Regions from separate parts of the Renibacterium salmoninarum ATCC 33209 genome, predicted to be linked through region 3. Evidence: predicted binding sites of a transcription regulator. Region 3 holds the regulator's gene; each other region holds the start of a gene.
What was found. Region 3 encodes LexA, which represses DNA repair genes until DNA is damaged. Its sites were predicted from a motif close to TCGAACANNTGTTCGA; they were not measured.

Region 1 (7,768 bases), 1.5 Mb from region 3:
GCGCCGCAGGTCATCGAAGCGATTTTGAAATTGCCGAGCAAAACCAAAATGCGAAGAGAGCTTGCCGTTGTGGATCTAGCGGTGGCTGAATCTGGATCTGTTGGCGAATCAATTAGCCGCGCCAACATGCATCTGGCCGGGCTACCTACACCTACGCTGCAAAAAAGGTTCGACGACACGGATGGCCTGATTTGGTATACGGATTTCGATTGGCAGGAATTCGGCGTAGCGGGAGAGCTCGACGGCAGAGTGAAGTATCGAAACCCAGAGTATCTTCGTGGCCGCGATCCGAGTGAAGTGGTCATCGCGGAGAAGGAACGCGAAGACAGACTGCGGGCGTTGGGCCTTACCGTGGTTCGCTGGACCTGGGAAACGGCGAACGACCCCAGACGGCTTGCAACGAAACTGCGCGCCGCCGGCGTCAAAACTCAGCTGAGATAGCAAGACGCCTTTGCGATAGCAAGAACGATGGTTTCCTTGCTATCGCAAAGACGTCTTGCTATCTGAAACGGGGAATTAGACGACGGTGAGGTTGATCGTGGTGCCCTCAGGGACCGATACGTTCACTGGGTCCTGAGCTCTCACGGTGCCAAAGAATCCGCCTAGGATTTCGTTGATTTTGTACGGCAGATTCAGGCGTTTAAGTTCTTCAACGGCCTGATCCACCTGCTTACCGATAAAGCTGGGTACATTAACCATCTTCGGCCCTTTGGATACCACCAGATTTACTTTGCCACCCTTGCTAAGCGTTCCGGTGGCGGGATCTTGCGAAACGATGGAGCCAGCTGAAACCTTGGCGTCATTGACCTGATCGGTTGCCACCACGGGCGTGAGACCAGCGTCGGTGAGTGCCTTAACCGCGGCCTCCTGAGTCTGCCCGACGACGGCTGGCACCGGTAGCGGTTTGGGCCCCTGCGACACCAAGAGGTTGATGGGTGTGGCAGCCCGTTTCTGCACATTGGCCGCCGGATCTTGACTCAGTACTTGACCGGCAGGAATCTGTTCTTCGTATTGCTGGGTCACGGCGCCAAGGGCCATATGCGCCGAGTTAAGTGCAGATTTGGCTGCGTCAAGGCTGCCACCAACCATTGCCGGGACTGCGTAAAGCGTCGGCCCATGCGAGACCAGCAACACTACCGAGAGGAACTTTCGCTGCTGGCTCTGTGCTGCGGGTTGGCTGGATACCACATGATCTTGGACGATCGTCTCATCATCGATGGCTTGCGTCGTCGAATTGAAGCCCAGCTTGCTCAATTCAGCTTGGGCTTCGGCGACTGTCTTATCTTTTAAATCGGGCACCGTAGCCAAGGCGCCCGGGCCTAAGCCAAAGAACCAGCCAGCTGTTGCGCCCAGCAAAATCAAGATCAGCACTAGTACCAGCCAGATCATGCCTTTGCGCCGCGAGTTGCCTTTTCGCAAAGTAGTCACTGGCGTAGAAGCATTGCGAGCTGCCTCGCGGGCTGCTGCCTTATCGGACTTTTTCTGCGCGCTTTTCGCCGCTCGGGCACTAATTCGTGGCGCGTCTTCCGTATCCACTGTCAGCGGAGCTGGGCGTTCCATCATGGTGGTCGGATTGACCTGCCGGTCCATGATTGTCGTTGCTTGCGGCGCCGGCGGCCCGGTGAAAATCTCGGTGGGCTGAGCGGCGCTACTGAGAGCTTCGGTGAGTCCGGCAGAACTCGGCGGGAACGACGGCGGCGCAGGGACTGCCGCGGTGCGGTTCGGATCACCGCTGAAATCAAGTTGGGCGTCGGTCAGGGAGGTTCGAATATGCCGGAGTTCACCAAGTAATGCATTTGCATCGTGCGGGCGATCTTCTGGATCAGATTCCGTGCACCAGCGAACAAGTTCGTCCAGGTCTGGGGCCAGGCCGGGTAGCACGCTGGAGGGCGGCGGCACCACGGAATTCACGTGTTGATAGGCGACCTGAATTGGCACCTCACCACGGAATGGCTGCTCACCGGTGAGCAGCTCGAAAAGCATAATTCCGGCGGCATAAATATCGCTGCGCGCATCGGAAGGCTTACCCATAACTAGCTCGGGGGAGAGGTAAGCCACGGTACCGATCAGGGTTCCGGTACTGGTCGAGGTGGTAACCGCTCGGGCTAAGCCAAAGTCGCCCACCTTGATTCGACCGTCGTCGGCAATCAGTACATTTTCGGGCTTGACGTCACGGTGCACTAAGCCTGCACGGTGTGCTGCGGCTAATCCTTCAACCACGGCGTCGAGATAGGCCAAGGCAAGTCGCGGCGACAAGGCACCGTGGTCGTTGAGAACATCACGCAAAGTGTGGCCCGGAATGTATTCCATCACCAGATAGGCCAGCTGGTGACCGTCGCGTAGCTCTTCACCTTGGTCCAGTACGCCAACCACGTGCGGGTGCGACAACCGGGCAGCAGCCTTCGCTTCGCGCCCCAATCGGTCGAGGAACGAATCGTCCATGCTCAGACGCGGATGCAGCACTTTGAGCGCCACTTCTCGGTCCAGGCGCAGGTCAGTGGCAAGGTACACCGTGGCCATCCCGCCACGCGCTACCTTGCTCAACACTTGATACCGCTGGTCGACGAGTGTGCCAACCAACGGCTCTTGAACCTTATCTTGCACCCTTCGATCCTAGATGCTGATGCGAAAAGCTCCCGAATCCAACACGGAATCGGGAGCTTTTCGTTACCTAAGCAAGCAGATTAGCTACTCAGCGAAAGTTGTTTTGGTGCGAAAGTACTGCCGCAACATAGTCCTTGGTATCCGAGTACATGCCGTAGAGCTTGACCGAAGTCTGACCTTGGTAATAGCCAGCGATTGCAGTTTCTACCGAGGGGGAGGTACGTACTAACGCGCGGATGATGGCAATGCCTGCAACCACATTGTCTTGCGGGTTGAGGAGGTTCAAATGACGTCCGACCATCTCGGAGGCCCATTGCCCTGACTGCGGGATGACCTGCATGGCGCCAATAGCATTCGCCGGCGACACTACCTGGGCCTGGAACCCTGATTCTTGGAAGGCGAAGGCAAGTGCCAGGGAAGGATCCACACCCATTTGGGCTGCGGTAGCTGCGATGAGCTGTTTCATCTCGGCCTGACTTGGCAACGGGGCAGCGGCCAATGCGGCGCGGTTAGCGTTCGCTTGTGAAACTACGGCTTCAGGGTAGGTGTAGTTGCCAAAGGTGCTCGGGCCTGAGGCAGGTGCAGCCGGAGTGACGTTACTCGCCGGAGTTACCGCGCAGGGAATGCTGAGCGTTTTTCCGGCGTAGATCACGCTGCTCATGGAGAGCCCGTTCGCTTGGAGCAAGTCGTTCAAGCTGACGTTATTGCGCGCGGCAATTGAGCTGAGCGTGTCGCCAGATTTGATCTTGTAACCGCCGCTGGGTGCCGGGGCGCTCGGCGCTGCTGGCGCTGGCGTGCTGGCTACTGGTGCAGGCGCGGCTGGTGCGGCATTGCCACCAAGCTGAAGTACCTGTCCCGGTCGGATAATGCTCGTCATGCCTAGGCCGTTGAGCCGCAAGACATCGTTGAGTTTGAGGCCGTTTTTGGCGGCGATCGCACTGACAGTATCGCCGGCGCGAACCGTGTAGGAGGCAGTGCCGCTCGCCGGTGCACTCGGGCCGGCCGCCGGCGCAGCAGCGGCAGCGACGCCGGTTAGCTTGATTTGCTGGCCAGGAAAGATCAGGCTGGTTTGGCCCAGGCTATTGAGGCTCAGCACGTCATTGACGTTTAGGCCATTGCGGGCAGCGATCGAGCTAATCGTGTCGCCAGCGCGCACGGTATAAGTGCTCGACGACGGCGCTGCTGGCTTGATTGCCGATGGCGTAGTCGCTGTCTTCAGATTGGGCAGACTGGCGGCTACGTTTCCTGCCGGGATAAAAGATCCAGCAGGCCGATTTGCTAAGACTTTAGCTACCGCATTTTTGACCGCGGCATTAAGCGTGCCCGCGGATTGCGGAGTGCTGGTGGGGGCCGCATTCGCTGGCTGAGCGAGCGCTAGCGAAGAAAGCATGATGACCGGAAGCGCGGCCGTGCTGACGACGGCAAGCTGCTTTGCCTGCTTGGCAGCCTTGGAATTGGGCTGGGGGGGGGATGTCATGGTCGATCCTCATCGTCAGTGGCTAAAGTGGCCAGAGTTAACTGTGTTTCCTATGTGACTATTGTGAATTTACACGAATTTTCGATTATCACAAGTGGGCTTAGAAAATTAGTATTTTGATTTCCGGCGTGTCGAAATCTGTGCTAGTCGACTTTTTAGTAGTGTTTTGCCGCTTTAGTTTCCTAGTTCTGGCTGAAGCGAAGCCAAAAATATGGCACCATTATCAGGTGAGAATTGCTGAAAACCCAGAGTCGAAAAACACTGATCAACCGGCGTCCAGTGCGGAATCCATGGTGGAAGCCTGGCTACCTTTACCGGACGTCGCAGAGATCCTTGATGTCTCGATCACTAAAGTGCACGCGCTTCTTGATGAGCGCGCGCTGCTGGCAATACGCATTGGAGAGCGCAAAATTAGGTCGGTACCGGCAGAATTTTTGGCCGGAGACCGGGTAGTTGACAGCCTGAAGGGCACCTTTGCCGTGCTTTTGGACGCTGGATACTCGGATGAAGAAGCAATCGTCTGGCTTTTTACCGCCGATGAGACCTTGCCCGGCCGTCCCATCGATGCGTTGCATGCTGGACGCAAAACTGAGATCCGGCGTCGCGCGCAAGCTTTGGCTTGGTAGCGCAACTCGCAAATTCTCCCGCAGGCGGGAACCCGTAGAGGCCCGCTAGGCGCTTCGTTGGACTGCCGCCTGAGCCATCGATCGTAGAGCAAGCATGGTGTTTTCGTCGATTGGCAGCGAATCTAGAGCTTCGAATGCCGTGTCACTGTAGCGGCCAATTAAGTCTTCGGTAGCGGCAACTGCTCCGCAGCCAACCATGATGGACCGAATTTGCTCAATATCGGCTTCGCCTAGATCGGGGATGCCCAGTCGTTGATCGACAAAGTCGGCCTGATCCGAGTCTGCTAAACGCAAGGTGTACCCGATCAAAACGGTACGTTTACCTTCGCGCAGATCGTCGCCAGCTGGCTTGCCCGTAGTCGCCGGATCGCCAAAGACGCCGAGCATGTCATCGCGTAGTTGGAAGGCTTCGCCTAGCGGCAAGGCAAAGGCAGAATATCCGCTTAGCAGATTTGCGTCTGCGCCGGCTAGTGCTCCGCCTAGTACTAGTGGATGTTCGCTGGAGTATTTTGCCGACTTGTAGCGAATAATTGACTGAGCGCGTTCCACAGCGTTTTCCGGCCCCCGTGATGGGCCAGCGACCTCCTCCAGAATGTCCAGATATTGCCCAGCCATCACCTCGGCGCGCATGGTGTTAAAGACGGAGCGAGCCTTTTGTGGCGCCGGTACGTTAATCGATGAAAAGACTTCCTCGCTGAAGGAAAGGCAGAGGTCCCCGGCAAGGATCGCTGCAGCGTGCCCGAATCGCTCCGGGTCGAGAGCCCAGCGCTGCCGTTGGTGCAATTGGCTAAATTGCCGATGAACGCTTGGCGCCCCACGACGTATATCTGAACGGTCAATGATGTCATCGTGAATGAGAGCTGCCGCTTGGAAAAGTTCTAGGGCCGCGCCAGCGGTGGTGATAGGGCTGCTGGTTTCAGGGTTGCCACCGGCTCCTCGCCAGCCCCAGTAGCACAGTAGAGCGCGCATTCTTTTACCGCCAGTGACTAGCCCAGAAATTGTATCGATGAGCGCCGGGGCATCAACAGAAATCTCGGCAAGCTCGTTTCGTTTAACGGCGAGAAATTCTTGAAGTTCCAGACCAAGAGCCTGCGTGTAGTCGTCTTGCACCGAGCTATGAGGTTGCGTTGTCACTTCAGTGAGGCCTGCGCTACGTTTGCGCCCAAGGTAAAGGTGCTAGTGCCAGCATCGGTAGTCACCGAAAGGTTGATGGTTTCTTGGCCGTTATTGCGCACAAAGTCTTTACTCACCACTGCTCCCACGTCTTCTCCTGGCAGCAAGCTAAAACCTTGATCGCCGAAGGCCTTGGTGTAGAAGGCAACAATGTCAGTAGCTGACGACGTCGTAGCGCCTACCAAGGAGGCGCCGGCAGGCTCTTTAGTCTTGTCGAAAGCACTTTGTTTCACTTGTGCGCCGGGGAGTAACGGCAGCAAGGTGCTAGGGAAACCGGCGACCAAATTACCAACAGTTGAGGTGGCCTGCGCCGACGGCGATGAAGTGGGCGGGGTACTAACGCTCGAAGTGCTGCTAGTGGGCTTTTCTGATGATGAAGCGGAAGCCGAACCTGTCGATTCGCTGGGCTTGGGGTTGGCGTCAGTGCATGCTGTTATAGCTGCTAGGGCAAATAGTACCCCGGCTCCGGCGATGGCGACCTTGGTAAAGGCTTGGCGTTCAGTCATGCTTGCCAGTCTAACTGTCGGTGCCCCCAACTATTATGGCTTTAGTTATGGTCAGCACTAATTCTGGACCGACTCAGGGACCCGGTGGTGAGGTGGCTAGCGGCTACTCAGAATGCACCATCCTTCATGTGGATATGGATGCGTTTTTTGTAGCTGTCGAGTTGCTTGAACGCCCAGAGCTAGTTGGTCAACCGGTTATCGTCGGCTTCCCGCAGGGTCGCTCGGTGGTTCTTTCCGCCTCATATGAGGCGCGTGCCTTTGGTGTGCGTTCTGCGATGCCGATGGCGGCTGCTATGAGACTTTGCCCGCAGGCAGTAATTTGCGAGCCTAAGCACTCCCGCTATTACGAAGTGTCTAAAGTCTTGATGCAGATTTTCGAATCAATCACAGACAAAGTAGAGCCGCTCAGCGTCGATGAGGCGTTTCTCGATGTTGCTGGCTCGCGTCGGCGGCTCGGCTCAGCTCTGGAAATTGCTCGCCTTATCCGAACTCGCGTGCGCAACGAGCTGGGCATTACCGCTTCGGTCGGGATCGCTTCAACAAAGTTTGTCGCCAAAATTGCCTCTACCCAGAGCAAACCGGATGGCTTATTGCTGATTCCCCACGAAGATACGGTCGCATTCCTGCACACCTTGCCTGCGCAAGCATTGTGGGGAGTGGGCGCGAAAACTCGAAAAGTTTTAGCAGATATGGGTATCCACACGGTGGCTCAAATTGCCAACACACCGGTGCATATGTTGCGAAGAGTGCTAGGTGCAACGGGCGATCACGTCTATCGACTGTCTTGGGGAATCGACCCCAGAGCAGTTACTCCGGTGCGGATCGACAAAAGCATCGGATCAGAGGAAACTTTCGCAGAAGATACTCGAGACGATGAGATTTTGCATCGAGAATTGCTGAGGTTGGCACACCGGACGGGGCAGCGGCTGCGATCTGCTGGCTATCTGGCTCGAACCGTGGCAATCAAGATTCGTTTTGAGGACTTCTCCGTGATTACTCGATCAAGAACGCTTTCGGTGCCGGTCAATAGCGCGCAGCTTTTGTATCAGGAAGGGTTGAAGCTCTTTCAAGCCTTGGGTAAGCGTCCAATGGCGGTTCGATTGATCGGCTTGCGTGGCGAAGGCTTGGAACTTGCCGGCCAAGTTGCCGTGCAATTGAGCTTGGAACGCAGCGAAGATAACTGGCGAAGTGCGGAGGTGGTTATTGATGCGCTAGGCGCGCGTTTCGGTGCAGATCAGATACTTCCGGCAAGGCTACTTAAACGAGCGAATGACGCTGCAAAACGGCCCGAAAAACTTACCGATGAGTAACGACTGAGCTCTTTGGCTCTCTCCGGCTTTCGGTTCTGGGCCAAGAAGCCTATTCTTAAAGTTAAGACGACG
Region 2 (7,768 bases), 1.4 Mb from region 3:
CTTTGCCAGAGTTCTTGCGTGCCGGATTCTCGACGGCGATGGGGCAGTCAATGTTTGTACCCGCCGCGGTGATTTTGGTTGGCGTACTCGCAGCGATTTTCTTCGTCAAACCGAAGAAGACTAGCCAAAAGAAGGACGAAGTTCCGGCATTTGCCGGCGAGTGAAATAGCTAGCTTCCCATCTCAACAGACTGGTGATCCAAACTGTCGGGGCCTTCGCCTACTGTGAAGATTATGAACTCAACGCAGTATTTTGTCGCCGCCAGCCTCGATGGTTTTATTGCCACAGCTGATGACGACTTAGCCTGGCTCTTTGAATTCAACGGTGCAGATGGCCAGGAAGCTGCTTATCAGCGTTTTTACGACGGTGTCGGTGCCCTCATGATGGGCGCCGACACCTTTCGTTTTCTACTCAGTCAAGATCTTGACGCCTGGCCTTACCCGGACGTACCCACCTGGGTGTTCAGCCACACAGAATTGCCTGACCTCACTACATTTACCGGTGCGGATATTCGTTTCGTGGCTGGCGACGTTGCTCCGGTACATCGGGACGCGCTCCTTGCCGCGGGGGGGGGGGGGGGAGAAGAACCTCTGGTTGGTTGGCGGTGGCAACCTGGTGGCGCAATTCCAAGAATTGGGTCTGCTAGACGAGATGTTGCTGACTCTCATTCCGACGGTGCTCGGCGCGGGCAAGCCCTTATTACCGTTGAAAAGCCCAACCTTGCCGCTGGAGCTTTTAGAGCACACCGTGTTTGGCAAAGGAATGGTTGAGCTTCGTTACCGGTTCCGGGACTCGGCGGCGGCTTTGAGCGAATTTAACCAGTCTGCCGTCTGACGAGGATTCTTAAACAACAAGACTCTGGGCACAATGCTGGCTGTTTTGGCCAGTTGGCGCATCGTGGAGCGCTTGCGGTTGAATGACTTGAAATACCAGGCCACGATCGAGTCCTTCGACAACAGACTTCGCCACGTTTCGATGTTGCCATTGCAAACAGGCTCTTTGCTGATGATTCGTTTGACCGTCCGACGAAGTAGTTGGGCCAGGGTGCGTGCCCGTGAGTAATCCAGGCCAAGAATGAGTTGAGCTCGGGGCGTGACTAAATCTCGAAAGGTGGCGTACGCCGAATCAAAGATCCAGGCGTCGCCGGCGACTACCGGCGCTACCAACTCACGAATCTCTACTGGCGGTCGCGATGTCCAGTTTGGTAGCCAACCGAACTCTTCGTCGACCAAGTGCGCTTCGATGCCGCTGATTTTGCTCAAAACAATGGCTAAGGTGGATTTTCCAGAACCGGTCACGCCGTAGATGAGAACTCGGCTCGCCTCGTGTGGAAGAATGTTCCTCGTATTAGACGGTTCTCTGTCGGTCATTTCGCGGCGTTATTGGGTTGTACCTCACGGATCATATTAGTCATTCGAACCGTGGAGAGCCGTCTGCCCTGTTCATCAGTCATCACGATTTCATGGGTGGTCAACGTTCTGCCAAGGTGAATCGGTGTGCATGTTCCGGTGACTAAGCCTTGAGCCGCTGCCCGGTGATGGCTTGCGCCAATTTCAACACCCAGAGCTTGCCGATTGCCAAAGCCTGCATGGATTCCGGCCGCGAACGAACCGAGCGTTTCTGCCAGAACCACATGCGCCCCGCCGTGCAGGATACCGGTGACTTGAGTATTACCTTCCACCGGCATGGTGGCAACCACGCGCTCGACGCTCAATTCCAAGAACTTGATTCCGAGCTTTACCGTCAGAGTACCCAGGCTATGTTGGCTTAACATCTGATGAAATTCTGCGGGAACTCCGGCATCGGTCAGTTGTTTTTCGAAAGGGTTTGGCGCCTTCGAGTGCGCGTCGTCACTATGAGTCATAGCTATAGGCTGGCACGCCCTGACGGCCAAACCAAGTCTTTCAGGGCCAAGAAGGCGGGCAGCCGCGGCTCAGGACCAAAAGTCCAACGGGGTTTAGAACTGTTGCTTGAGGCAGCAGACTAAGAATCGCATCTGGATAACTCTCAGCAAACTGAGGATATGATCTTCAAGGTCCGGTGGCACAGATTGCCTGACCCGTTCTTGGTCGTGTTCGTTGTAAGGCAAAGTCAGGGGTCCTCGTGGACTTAATGGTCATCGTCGTTTTGGTGATCGCAGTCGCACTGTTTTTCGACTTCACCAATGGTTTTCATGACACGGCGAATGCGATGGCGACGCCGATCGCGACCGGGGCAATCAAGCCCAAAGTCGCCGTCGGGTTGGCAGCAGTTTTAAACCTTGTTGGCGCGTTTCTCTCGACTGAGGTTGCCAAGACTATTTCCGGAAACCTGCTCAAAGAGGGGTCCGGTGGCGTCAGTATCACGCCAGCATTCATCTTTGCAGGCTTACTTGGCGCTGTGCTTTGGAACATGCTGACGTGGATGCTGGGCTTACCTTCGAGCTCTTCGCATGCCTTGTTCGGTGGTCTCATTGGCGCGGCTATTGTCGGTGCCGGTTTCGGTGTAGTCAATTACCGCGTGCTACTGAGCAACGTGATTTTGCCGGCGCTGCTGGCACCGGTGGTAGCCGGATTCGTTGCCTTCGTTTGCACGCTGGTGGCTTATGCGATCACTCAGCGAGTTGCCGAAAGTGGCAGCAACCTGCCAAGCCGGCGTGGTGGATTCCGGCACGCACAGATTTTTCCTCCTCATTAGTTGCGTTAGCGCACGGCACGAACGACGCTCAGAAAACCATGGGTGTTATTACCCTGGTCTTGGTTTCTGATGGGTATCAAGCAGCCGGTAACGACCCACAATTCTGGGTTATTGCCTCCTGTGCATTGGCGATTGCGCTAGGCACCTATTCGGGCGGCTGGCGAATTATCAAAACTTTTGGCACCGGCCTCGCCGAGGTCAAGCCCGCACAAGGCTTTGCCGCAGAGACCTCCACCGCTGCCGCAATTCTGGCTTCATCGCACCTGGGTTTCGCCCTGTCTACCACGCAGGTCGCTTCTGGATCGGTTATTGGCTCCGGCTTGGGCCGTCCTGGCGCGGTGGTGCGCTGGCGGCTGGCCGGAAAAATTGCTGTGGGCTGGTTGTTCACTTTGCCTGCGGCAGCAATAGTCGGTGCCATTGCCGCATTCATTGCGCAGCTTGGCCTTGTCGGATTGATCATCGACGCGGTGCTCGGTGTGGCTGGCGTAGCAGCAATCTTCTTGTACTCGCGGCGCAGCAAGGGTCACGACATTAGCGGCGTTGCCGAGGTTGAGGCGGCTGCTGACATCGTCAAGCGCGCTGGTCGTCAGCCGAAAATCAGGAGCACGAAATGAACATCAACTGGAATGCCTTTTTTGTGGTCGGCATTGCTACTTTGGTCGGTGCCCTGGTTGTTGTCACACTTTTTCTTCCGCGGTGCGGCTGCACGCAGCGGGCTTGGACCGTACCGGGCGAGCCAGAACCTGGACTCGAGTGACTGAATATGCCTGTTATCTACTCTGTATAGCAGCGGTGTTGTATGGCGTCTATTTGATCGTGCCATTTTTCCATCCCAAATCTTGAGGTGAAAGAGTCGGTGCTGCGCACTAGGCTAGATCCGTGAGTGAATCTAGCGCAGCAGCTTCTGTCAGCAACACGGCGACCAAGGCCACACCAAAACTTCTGGTTTTGGACGGGCATTCGATGGCGTTCCGCGCTTTTTATGCGCTGCCACCGGAAACTTTCGTCACCGACACCGGTCAGCACACCAACGCCGTGCATGGATTCACCTCAATGCTGCTGACCATGATCCGTCAGCAAAAGCCTAGCCACGTGGCGGTGGCCTTTGATCTTGATACACCAACCTTTCGATCGGTGGAATACACCGAATACAAGGCAGGTCGTTCGAAGACCCCGGAAGAGTTCTATGGCCAGATAGATCTGATCATCAAGGTCATGGAAGCCATGAACGTTCCCACTATCAGCATTGATGGCTTTGAGGCGGACGACATTATCGCTACCGTGGCTAGCCAGTCGGAAGCCGCTGGTTGGCAAACGTTGGTCGTCTCTGGTGACCGGGATGCCTTTCAACTGATCACGGATAACACCTTTGTGCTCTACCCGAAAAAGGGCATCTCGGATATTCCGCCGATGGATGCCGCGGCAATCGAAGCGAAATATTTTGTTCGGCCGGATCAATACTCGGATTTAGCCGCCTTAGTTGGTGAAACAGCAGATAACCTCCCGGGCGTGCCTGGCGTTGGGCCAAAGACTGCGGCCAAATGGATCAATCAGTACGACGGCTTGGCCGGAATTCTGGAAAATATTTACGCCATTGGCGGAAAAGTTGGCGATTCGCTCCGCGAGCATGTTGACAGCGTCAAGCGCAATCGCCGTTTGAACCATTTGCTGCGCGATCTTGACTTACCGGTGACCCTTGAGCAGATGGAATTGCAACACCCTGATCGGGAAAAAATCGAAGAGCTCTTTGATGAGCTACAGTTCAATACTTTGCGCAAACGACTTTTCGACTTATTTGGCGAAGACGAGGCTGAAGCATCTAGCGAAGGTCATGATGCGCCGGAACATGGTGTGCTCGGTTCGGCGGCGGAAATCTCGGCTTGGTTAGAGGCTGCTGGAACGGCAACAATCGGGCTGGCGCTATCCGGTCAGACGTTACCACTGGCGGAACCAGTTGGCATGGACGTGCACGGAATCGGCCTGAGTTCAGAAGAGTCGGCCGCCTTCATACCGCTGACAGGTCTAGACGAGGCAGCGGAGCAAGTCCTGGCGAGCTGGCTAAAAGGTTCGGCGCCAAAGGCTGTGCACGATCTCAAATCGGCTTTGAAAGCGCTCTCTGGACGCGGGCTGGATCTTGACGGCGTCGTAGATGACACGTCAATTTCGGCATATCTGATTCAGCCAGAACGCCGAAACTATGATTTGGCAGATCTGAGTCTTTACCATTTAGAGACTCCAATGACTGTGAGTGCTAGCAAAGACGCTGGCCAACTGGATTTGGGCCTTGAAGGCGACGACGGTGCTCAAGAAGCAGTACTGAGGGCTTTTGCGACCCAAAAGTTGAGCAGCTTTTTCGCGCCAATTCTGCTCGAGCGAAATGCGGAGCAGCTACTGACCGGTTTGGAACTGCCCTTGGCTCGGGTGCTGTCCGGTATGGAGCTCGCCGGAGTCGCCGTATCTAAAGAAACCTTAGATACCTTGATGGCTGATTTCGGTAAAACCATCGAGACGGCTCAAACCGAGGCGTACGCAATTATTGGCCATGAAGTGAATTTGGGCTCACCCAAACAACTTCAAACCGTGCTCTTCGACGAGCTAGGTATGCCGAAGACGAAAAAGATCAAAACTGGATTTTCTACTGACGCAGAGGCTTTGGCCGATCTCACGACCAAGCATCCACATCCATTTTTGCTGCAATTACAGGCGTACCGTGATGCAACTAAACTCCGGCAAACCGTTGAAGGCCTCATCAAATCCATTGGCTCAGACACTCGAGTGCACACTACCTACGCGCAAAACGTCGCCGCGACAGGTCGACTGTCATCGAACAATCCGAATTTGCAAAATATCCCGATTCGCAGCGAAGAAGGCCGTCGAATCCGGGGTGCTTTCGTCGTAGGCCAAAAATCGACTAAGTCCTACGAGACCTTGCTGACAGCTGACTACTCGCAGATCGAAATGCGGATCATGGCGCATCTGTCCGGTGACGAAGCGCTCATTCAAGCCTTTAAGGATGGTGAAGATTTGCACCGTTTTGTGGGCTCGCACATTTTCAATGTTGAGCCGCAAGAAGTGACCTCGGCGATGCGATCGAAGGTCAAAGCTATGTCCTATGGTCTGGTCTATGGCTTGAGCTCTTTCGGTCTTTCCAAACAGCTCAACATTTCTGTCGATGAGGCTCGTACCTTAATGAAGGACTACTTCGACCGATTTGGCGCGGTGCGAGACTACCTGCGCGGCGTTGTAGAGCAGGCTCGGTTAGACGGTTTTACCGAGACCATTGAAAGCCGCCGTCGTTACTTGCCTGAGCTCACCAGTGACAATCGTCAACTTCGGGAAATGTCAGAGCGAGCCGCTTTGAACGCGCCTATCCAGGGTTCGGCGGCAGATATCATCAAGCGCGCCATGTTGGGTGTGGACGCTGGCATTGCTGAAGCAGGGCTGGAATCTAGAATGTTGTTGCAAGTCCACGATGAATTGGTTTTTGAAGTTGCTGAGGGCGAGCTAGATCAGGTTCAGGCGTTGGTTATCGCGCAAATGGCCGTCGCCGCCAACCTTACGGTCCCACTCGATGTGCAAGTGGGAATCGGAAAGAGCTGGTTCGACGCCGGACACTAAGTTTCGCAGCTAACTGCGGGATCAGAATACACTGACTCCAGTGAGTTCGGCTGACAAATCCCAAAGTCGCTGCGCTGGCTCGGGATCGCTTGCCCCGGCTTTGACGCCGCTGCGGGGTCCACCCTCAACGGCTGGCTCGGCAACGTCACTGTCCTCGCAATAGACGCCGCCGAGGCCGGCCAACTGGCTGGAAGCGGCGGTCCAAACTGTGGTGGCAGCGCCCTGCGCTGGCGATCTGAACGCGGTAGCTGCAAGCTCGCTGGGGGAGCCATCTGGGTTGAGCCAACCTAGTTCTATTTGATCCTGTTGCGAAAGATGCCGTTGCAGCGGGGTGAAGATGCCGCCCGGGTTGACGGAAAAAGCCTGAAGACCGGATTCTGCGCCCAGCTTATTCAAGTGCAGGGCGAAGAGCGCATTGGCGGTTTTGGCTTGGCCATATGCTTCCCATCGGTCGTAGCCATCCTGGAACTGGACATCATCCCAACGGATCGGGGAGCGAAAATGCCCGGTCGAAGACAGTGCTACTACCCGGCTTTGCTCGGCTAATGCCGGTTTCAGCCAATTGACCAGCGTAAAATGTCCTAAGTGATTCGTGGCGAATTGCGCTTCCCAGCCGGGGCAAACAGGGGTCTCCGGGCACGCCATAATCCCGGCATTGTTGATGACGATGTCCAGCTTCCTGCCAGAGGCTAAAAACGATTCGGCGAACTCTTTCACGTTGTCCAGATCGCCGAGGTCCATGGTCTGGACCTCGGTACGGTCAATTTCGCGTAGCGCATCCTGCGCCACGGTAAGCCGTCGGGCAGGAACTATCACGGTGGCACCGGCCTTGCTGAGCGCCGCCGTCGTCTCATAACCGATCCCGGAGTAGCCGCCGGTTACGATCGCAGTTTTTCCGGTGAGATCAATACCGGCTAGCACCTCGTCCGCGGTGCTGCTGAAGCCGAATCCGCTGTTAATTTTGTGCTGTTCTAAAGTCATGCACCCAGGCTAGAACTTAGAGTGCACTCCAGGTCAAGCGGTTTTTTGACGGCGGCGTCGTTCCCAGGCGCCGGAGGAGCTCAGCAACAGGCACACCCAGGCGGCGAGACTGTTCACTAAAAGCAATGAAATGAGTACCAGTAGTTGAATCTGGCCGGCCGCGATTGGACTGGCACCGCCAAGAATCAACCCTACGAAGGCGCCCGGTAGCGTCACGGTTCCGGCGGTCCTCGCTTGGTCGATGCTTGGCAAAACCGCTTCACCGGCAATATCGCGACTGATGAAGTGCCTGGAGGCAGGCCAGGTCAGACCCAGTTCTACCGCGGCCTCAACCTCGCCTCTTCGTTGCTGAAGCTCGGATTCGATGCGTCTGCCAGCCAGTGTGGTTGTCGCCATCGCGCCGCCGATTTGCTGACCTACTACGGCGATCAGTGCCAGCGCATTCCACGGCAGTACCCCGGTGCAAAACATGAGGGCGGCCACTGGAATCACG
Region 3 (7,768 bases):
ATATCGAGCTTGTTCGCTTTTGGAATTTTGAGGAATCCATGTCACCCCCATTTATTATTCGCGCCTATCAGCGCGCCAACACCGAGACACGGGTTTCACCGAAGCCGAACGCTATTTGCACGTCTACGCGACCGGCACGGAAGTGAACAACAACTTCAGCACTCCCGACGGCTTAAGCCAACCAATTCAAACTTTCATGCACGCAAGCATTTAAAACGAAGCAGAATTCCGCCGCGATTATTGCCGCGTTTATCGCTGCCACCGTTATCTCAGCAAACTTTAGGAGGTCTAGATGACTGCTAAGCCAAAAGACCAGATGCAAGATACCGAGGCTGTCAGTGCCTCGGACTACGATAGAAGTCTCAGTTCTAAAAGGAGAATATGACCACTCAGGAAGAGTCCAACCAAGGAATCGAGAAAAGCGATGCTGCCGGTCAGGATATGAGCCCGGCAGAAATTCAAGCTGTTATTGATCGAATCTTGGCCAAGGACACCGCCAAAGGCGGCTCGCCACAGGATGCGCACGATGGCGTTCTGGACGGACGAGCCCAGGCGCTGAGCAGTCTCAGTCAAGAACACAGCGAGTACGACGGCGAGCAAGAGGATCTACAGGAACGGCGGGCTTTGGGCCGCGTTGCTGGCTTGTCCACTGAGCTCGATGACGTGACTGAAGTCGAGTATCGGCAGCTTCGCCTAGAGCGCGTGGTCTTGGCCGGGCTCTGGAGCGAAGGCACGTTGGCCGACGCGGAGAACTCGCTTCGAGAACTTGCCGCGCTTGCTGAAACCGCTGGTTCCGAAGTTCTCGATGGCCTAGTACAACGCCGGTCTAAGCCAGATCCAGGCACCTTTCTTGGTTCGGGTAAAGCGCTCGCATTGAAGGATGTCGTTTCCGCTACCGGAGCGGATACCGTCGTGGTGGATGCCGAGCTGGCACCCTCCCAGCGCCGGTCACTCGAAGACATCGTCAAAGTCAAGGTAATTGATCGAACGGCATTGATCCTTGATATCTTCGCTCAGCATGCCAAGTCTCGCGAAGGTAAAGCGCAAGTTGAACTAGCTCAACTTGAGTACCTTTTGCCACGACTGCGTGGTTGGGGCGAATCCATGTCTCGACAAGCGGGTGGTCAGGTTGGTGGTGCCGGCGCGGGTATGGGTTCCAGAGGGCCTGGCGAGACAAAAATTGAACTAGATCGCCGTCGAATTCGGACTCGAATGGCAAAGTTGCGGCGGGAAATTGCTGCGATGAAGCCAGCGCGAGAAGCGAAACGGGCCAATCGGCGTCGCTCCGAGGTTCCTTCAGCGGCGATCGCTGGCTACACCAACGCTGGTAAGTCATCAATCCTTAATCGCCTCACTCACGCAGGGGTTCTCGTCCAAAACGCGCTTTTCGCCACATTGGACCCAACCGTCCGCAAGGCAGCAACTCCGGATGGCATCGGGTTTACGCTTGCCGACACCGTGGGATTCGTGCGTTCGTTGCCAACGCAACTTGTGGAAGCTTTTCGATCGACTTTGGAAGAAGTTGCGGACGCGGACTTGATCCTGCACGTTGTCGATGTATCGCATCCAGACCCAGAAGGGCAGATTGCGGCGGTCCGAGAGGTGCTCTCCGAGGTCGATGCGCGTAAGATCCCGGAGATCATTGTGCTCAATAAGGCTGACGCCGCGGACCCGCTGGTGATTCAGCGGCTGACTCAGCGTGAAACTCGCTCAGTTTTGGTTTCGGCCAGAACTGGTCAGGGTATTGATGAGCTCTTAGAACTCATTAGCCAGGCCATTCCGCGACCCGGAGTGGAGTTGGAATTGATGATTCCTTATGACCGGGGCGACTTGGTCAGTAAATTGCATCAAACAGATGCTGAAATACTGAGTCAGGAGCACGGGGAAGCCGGCACTTGGCTCAAGGTAAAGGTCCGAGAAGGCCTGGCCGCTGAACTGAAGGAGTTCGCCCACCGGGGCTAAGCACTAATGGCTGATACAACGACTGACACGCCACTTTCCAGCGATGCCGCGACAACTGAGCCAGCTCGTGCTCAAGTTTCGGCGGAGAACCCGGAAAAATTGGCATTGGAACTGCTTGATGCAGCGGTCAATGCCATGGGTGGGCAGCAACGTCCCGGCCAGCACGAAATGGTCCGGCATGTGGTGCGCTCGATTGAATCGGGCGACCACCTGCTAGTCCAGGCCGGCACTGGCACCGGTAAGTCTTTGGCCTATTTAATCCCGCTCATCGTGCATGCTTTGGGCAATGACAAACCCTCATTGGTTGCGACGGCCACGCTTGCCCTGCAAGCCCAGATCGTTGGCAGGGACTTGCCAAGGCTACTAGCCGCGATCGAACCAGTTTTGGGCCGGAAGATCGACGTGGCTTTGGTCAAGGGCCGTAGCAACTATTTATGTCGGCACAAAGTCTCCGGCGGGTTTCCGACCGACGAGCCTGAAGACGGCCAGCTTTTTGCCCTAGGTGAAGACACATCGGTGGTGCACCTACCAGGCTCCGGTCCCACTACTGCAATGGGTCGCGAGGTGGTGCGCTTGCGGGAGTGGGCTGAGGAGACGAGCACGGGGGACCGAGACGAACTAACCCCCGGCGTAACAGATCGAGCCTGGCGCCAGGTTTCAGTTACCTCGATTGAATGCCTTGGTGCGCAAAAGTGCCCGATGGCGACCGAATGTTTTAGCGAACAGGCGCGGGCCCGTGGTGCGAAAGCAGACGTTGTGGTGACCAATCACGCAATGCTGGCGATTAGCGCCTTTGAAGGCCTCGCGGTATTACCTGAATATGACGTAGTGGTCGTCGACGAAGCCCATGAGCTCGTCGATCGAGTAACTAGCACTGTTTCAGGACAACTTTCTTCGGCGATGGTCAATGCGGCGGCAAGCGGCGCGCGTCGGCACACCGCAATCAGCGTTGATGACCTACACGCAGCCGCGAATGCCTTGGATGAGGTGTTGCACGGAGTCGAGGCCGGTTGGTTGCCGGACGGCTTGGCGCAGCGTCAATTGGATGCGATCAGCATGCTTCGTGAAGCAACTCGGGTGGCGTTGTCTGACTCCAAAGGCGAGTCTTCACAAGTCTCAGACGGCGGCCGACAAATGGCACGATCACGGTTACTGCTGATTTTGGAGTTGTGCGAGCGGCTATTGGCGGTTGCTGAATCTGGCGAAGTGGTCTGGATCTCGAGACAAGGCAACTTTGATCCGAAGCGAGGCTACGCTCCAGCGGATGAAGCTGAGCCCGCAACGGTCAATATCGCGCCCCTCAGTGTTGCCATGAAACTACGTGATGGCCTCTTTGGCGAACACACCGCGATCCTGACTTCGGCAACGCTTGCTATCGGTGAGGCATTTGAACCTACAGCGGGCGGGCTCGGCCTGTTAGGCAATGGCGCGCCAAGCTGGACCGGCGCCGATGTGGGCAGTCCGTTCGACTATCCGAAACAAGGCATGTTGTACGTGGCAGCTCATTTAGAGAAGCCCGGGCGCGGTAACTCGCCCGCACAATTGGACGAGTTGGAAGCACTCTTATTGGCCTCAGGTGGCGGAGCCTTGTGCCTCTTCTCCTCGCGGAAAGCGGCAGAGGACGCGGCAGCTGAAATGAGGTCACGTCTTCAACTGGATATTTTGTGTCAGGGTGAAACCTCGATGGCGGCGCTGATCAAGCAGTTTGAAGCCGAGCCAAACACCTGTCTTTTTGGCACCATGTCATTGTGGCAAGGCGTTGATGTGCAAGGCGACTCCTGCCGACTGGTAACAATCGATAGAATCCCGTTTCCACGGCCGGATGATCCCCTGATGACGGCACGGACCCGTGCAGTTGCCCAATCAGGAGGCAATGGGTTTATGTCGATCTCGGCAACGCATGCGGCAATCAGATTGGCGCAAGGTGCAGGGCGTTTGATTCGGTCATCCACCGACCGAGGGGTTGTTGCGGTCCTAGATTCACGATTAGCAACCGCCAGATATGGCGGGTTTTTGCGCGCCGCCCTGCCGCCATTTTGGGCAACGACTGACCGAAAAGTCGCCCTTTCCGCACTTCAACGCTTGGCGCATTAGTCAAGGCGTCAAGCGTTAGGACTGCAAGCGTTAGGGCGTCGAGGTATTGCGCCGCGTTTTATAGCGCTCGAAGAACCGTGACGACCTTACCCATAATCGTTGCGTAGTCACCCAAAATCGGTTCATACTGCGTGTTCTGTGGCAGAAGCCAAGTATGCCCATCGCGCTGCCTGAAGGTCTTAACTGTTGACTCATCATCGAGCAACGCGGCAACGATATCGCCGTTGATCGCTTCATTTTGACGTCGGACAACCACCCAGTCGCCGTCGCAGATAGCCGCGTCGATCATGGAGTCCCCGGCGACTTTGAGCATGAACAGCTCGCCATGGCCGACTAGCTGACGCGGCAGCGGCATCACATCGTCTACCACTTGGTCCGCCAGAATTGGCCCACCGGCAGCGATTCGGCCGACGAGAGGCACCATTGCGGTGTCCTGCGCGCTACCTAATTGAGCGACGTTGAGACCTTTGGCTGAGCTGCGAAGCTGTTCAGCATCTTCGAGTCCTTCAATGTCAACGGAGCCGCTTTCAAGAGTCAGCGGAATAAGAACTTCCATAGCTCGGGGTCTTTTAGGATCTCGGCGTAAATAGCCCTGTTTTTCTAATTGCGAAAGCTGATGCGTAACGCTAGAGAGGCTAGCCAAGCCCACAACATCGCCAATTTCGCGCATCGACGGTGGATAGCCGTTGGCGCTAATGGAGCGTTGGATGCATTCCAGAATCTTCTTCTGTCGCATCGTGAGGCCCTTCAGCTTGGCGCGCGCGGAGAGCGCCCCATTCTGATTGTCCTGTGCTGCCATTTCGATCCACCTTCCAGAGCTTGGAACTAGGTACCTTGCTAGATCGATCAACGAATACTGTCGGTGCTCGCTGATGGAATAGTGACATGAACGAAACAGCTTCGAGTGTCGCCTTCTTAGCAAGGTCTGACTTCAGATTAAGGCACTCGGGGCCCAAATTCAAATATATGTTCTAGCGAGTCTTGGCAAGTCTCGTTTACATGTGCTAAAAATGTATCAGATGATTCGAAAACATGTTCTATAGATCGGTATGGCAAATGTCAGCCATGGGGCACGAATTCGAATCGACGACCAGGAAGGTGATAGCGATGTCGGCAATCAGTATTCATTCAGTTCGACGGATCAGTGCCACAGTTTCGAGCGAAGGTAGCTCCGGCGAGGTTTTGAAGCCCGTAGAACCTTCAAAGCGGTCCCTTCGGCTGACGCGTAGGGGACGATTGGTATTTATCGGGGTGCCGTTCGTTTTGCTCGCCGTTTTAGCTTTGGTGCTGGTGGGTGTTTTGACCTCTCCTTTGAAAGCCAGCGTCGACTCTGCATCTGGTATCGAGGCAAGTAAGGTAACCGTTCAGTCGGGTGAATCGATTTGGTCGATCGCTGCTGAAGCGGGCCTTAATCGTGATCTTCGTGATGTGGTTTCTGAGATTGTGCAGCTCAACAGCTTGTCGACTTCGGTATTGTCGCCAGGGCAGCAGATTTTTGTGCCGGGTAAATAAACGTTCATTTCTTCAGGTTTTCCGGCCCGCGGTTAGAGCGATGTGAATTACTTGCGTGACGAGTAACATCGCCTCTGTTTTCGCAGTAGATGAGGCCCTCCCGTAAACTAGCTCGGTGAGTGAACAAGTTCCCGCAGAGCGGATGGCGAAACTGAGCCGGCTACCGCTCCGCGATGATTTGCATGGTTTAGAACCCTACGGCGCCCCGCAACTAGACGTTCCGATTTTACTGAACGTCAATGAAAATACTCATGGAGTTCCCGCTGACGCTAAAGCGGCAATTATGAAGGCAGTAGAGCTTTCGCTAGCAGGTTTGAACCGCTATCCAGATCGAGATTTCGTCGAGTTACGTACATGGCTTGCCAACTATCTTGGCCACAACCTCAGCCTGAGTAATATTTGGGCGGCCAATGGCTCTAATGAGGTTCTTCAGCAGATCTTGCAAGCTTTTGGTGGCCCCGGACGGAGTTTACTCAGTTTTCCGCCTACCTACTCAATGTATCCGTTGCTCGCCAGCGGAACCGGGACTAAGTATCTAGCCGGTCGCAGAGGCGAGGATTTCTCGTTAAGCGCCAGTGCTGCAGCTGAGCAGGTGCTTGAGTTTTCGCCGAATGTTGTCATCTTGTGTTCGCCGAACAACCCAACCGGCACTTCGCTGGGTTTAGATGTTGTCGAGGCGGTCTACGACGCCGGCGCTGCCTCACAAACCATTGTCATAGTTGATGAGGCTTACGCTGAGTTTGCGCAGAGTGATGCGCCAAGCGCGCTGACCTTGTTGCCTGGCCGGGAGCGACTGATCGTTTCGCGCACCATGAGCAAGGCGTTTGCGCTGGCAGGCGCGAGGCTCGGCTATCTTGCCGCAGCCGAAGAGATTACTGATGCGCTGCGTTTGGTGCGGCTGCCGTACCATCTCTCCGCTTTGACGCAGGCAACTGCTATTGCTGCCTTGGCGCACTCTGAATCATTACAAGCCAATGTTGAAGACATCAAAGTCCAACGTGATCGCATTGTGGCGGGACTCCGGCAGCTGGGGCTTAACCCGGCTCGTTCTGATGCCAATTTTGTCTTTTTCAGCGGTGTGCCGGATCCGCAAGGGCTTTGGCAAGGTTTGCTCGATGTTGGCGTGTTGATTCGCGACGTCGGAATAGCCGGAAGTTTGCGGGTGACAGCGGGTACCGAACAAGAGACCTCTGCTTTTCTTGAACATACCGCCAGATTGTTAGGGAATCCGGTCCCGCACGGTTCCGTAGACTAGATCAATACTCTGATTCAACAAAGGAAACTCATGAGCATGCGCACTGCGCGATTGGAACGGAGCACCTCCGAGTCTTCTGTTCTGGTTGAGGTGAACCTAGATGGAACGGGCAAGTCTGAGATTGAGACGACTGTGCCGTTCTACAACCACATGCTGACTGCGCTCTCAAAGCATTCACTCATCGATCTGAGGGTGAAAGCGTCGGGTGACACAGATATCGACGTGCATCACACAGTAGAAGACGTGGCTATTACCCTGGGCGAAGTACTACGCACCGCATTGGGCGATAAAGCCGGAATCCGGCGTTTCGGTGAGGCAACGATTCCGCTCGATGAGGCACTGGCACACGCCGTCGTCGACGTTTCCGGTCGCCCTTACCTTGTGCATAGTGGTGAACCAGCGGGGCAGGAGTACCACCTCATTGGCGGTCACTTCACCGGTTCGCTCACCAGGCACGTCTTCGAAGCGATAACTTTGCACGCGCAAATTTGTCTGCACATGCGAGTGCTCGCCGGTCGAGACCCGCATCATATTGTTGAGGCTCAGTTTAAAGCTTTTGCCAGAGCGCTTCGCTCCGCGGTCGAATCGGACCCGCGTGTCGATGGCATTCCGTCGACAAAGGGACTGCTGTGATGGCTACCGTAACGGTTCTTGATTACGGCTCAGGAAACGTTCGCTCTGCCGTGCGTGCATTGGAACGAGCCGGGGCTGAAGTGACGCTCAGTGCTAAAGCCGACGATGTGCTCAACGCTGATGGGCTGGTGGTGCCCGGAGTGGGTGCTTTTGCTACCGTCATGAAAGAGCTTAAAAGCGTCGATGCACTTCGAATGATTGGCAGGCGAGTCGCAGGTGGTAGGCCGGTCTTAGCCATTTGCGTAGGCTTGCAGATTCTCTTCGAGGCTGGTGTTGAACACGGAAATTCGGAACCAGGAATGGGCGAATGGC

Region 1: the regulator LexA is predicted to act here: its motif matches at 4,151-4,166, upstream of RSAL33209_RS11120 (LysM peptidoglycan-binding domain-containing protein).
Region 2: the regulator LexA is predicted to act here: its motif matches at 1,959-1,974, upstream of RSAL33209_RS10190 (hotdog fold thioesterase).

What each region holds. Positions count from the first base shown of each region.
Region 1 is NC_010168.1:2,238,563-2,246,330, reverse strand. It holds gene RSAL33209_RS16360 (hypothetical protein) at 1-441, shown strand, start outside; gene RSAL33209_RS11125 (Stk1 family PASTA domain-containing Ser/Thr kinase) at 517-2,604, opposite strand; gene RSAL33209_RS11120 (LysM peptidoglycan-binding domain-containing protein) at 2,693-4,081, opposite strand; gene RSAL33209_RS11115 (Rv2175c family DNA-binding protein) at 4,372-4,707, shown strand; gene RSAL33209_RS11110 (polyprenyl synthetase family protein) at 4,753-5,841, opposite strand; gene RSAL33209_RS18805 (hypothetical protein) at 5,838-6,140, opposite strand; gene RSAL33209_RS18800 (hypothetical protein) at 6,142-6,447, shown strand; gene dinB (DNA polymerase IV) at 6,434-7,696, shown strand.
Region 2 is NC_010168.1:2,040,023-2,047,790, reverse strand. It holds gene RSAL33209_RS10205 (DHA2 family efflux MFS transporter permease subunit) at 1-164, shown strand, start outside; gene RSAL33209_RS19685 (dihydrofolate reductase family protein) at 502-834, shown strand; gene RSAL33209_RS10195 (P-loop NTPase family protein) at 777-1,370, opposite strand; gene RSAL33209_RS10190 (hotdog fold thioesterase) at 1,367-1,864, opposite strand; partial or broken gene RSAL33209_RS10185 (inorganic phosphate transporter) at 2,104-3,290, shown strand; gene polA (DNA polymerase I) at 3,556-6,294, shown strand; gene RSAL33209_RS10175 (SDR family NAD(P)-dependent oxidoreductase) at 6,316-7,275, opposite strand; gene RSAL33209_RS10170 (ABC transporter permease) at 7,309-7,768, opposite strand, start outside.
Region 3 is NC_010168.1:609,303-617,070, forward strand. It holds gene hflX (GTPase HflX) at 382-1,962, shown strand; gene RSAL33209_RS03120 (ATP-dependent DNA helicase) at 1,969-4,056, shown strand; gene lexA (transcriptional repressor LexA) at 4,115-4,855, opposite strand; gene RSAL33209_RS03130 (LysM peptidoglycan-binding domain-containing protein) at 5,164-5,568, shown strand; gene RSAL33209_RS03135 (histidinol-phosphate transaminase) at 5,711-6,823, shown strand; gene hisB (imidazoleglycerol-phosphate dehydratase HisB) at 6,854-7,456, shown strand; gene hisH (imidazole glycerol phosphate synthase subunit HisH) at 7,456-7,768, shown strand, end outside.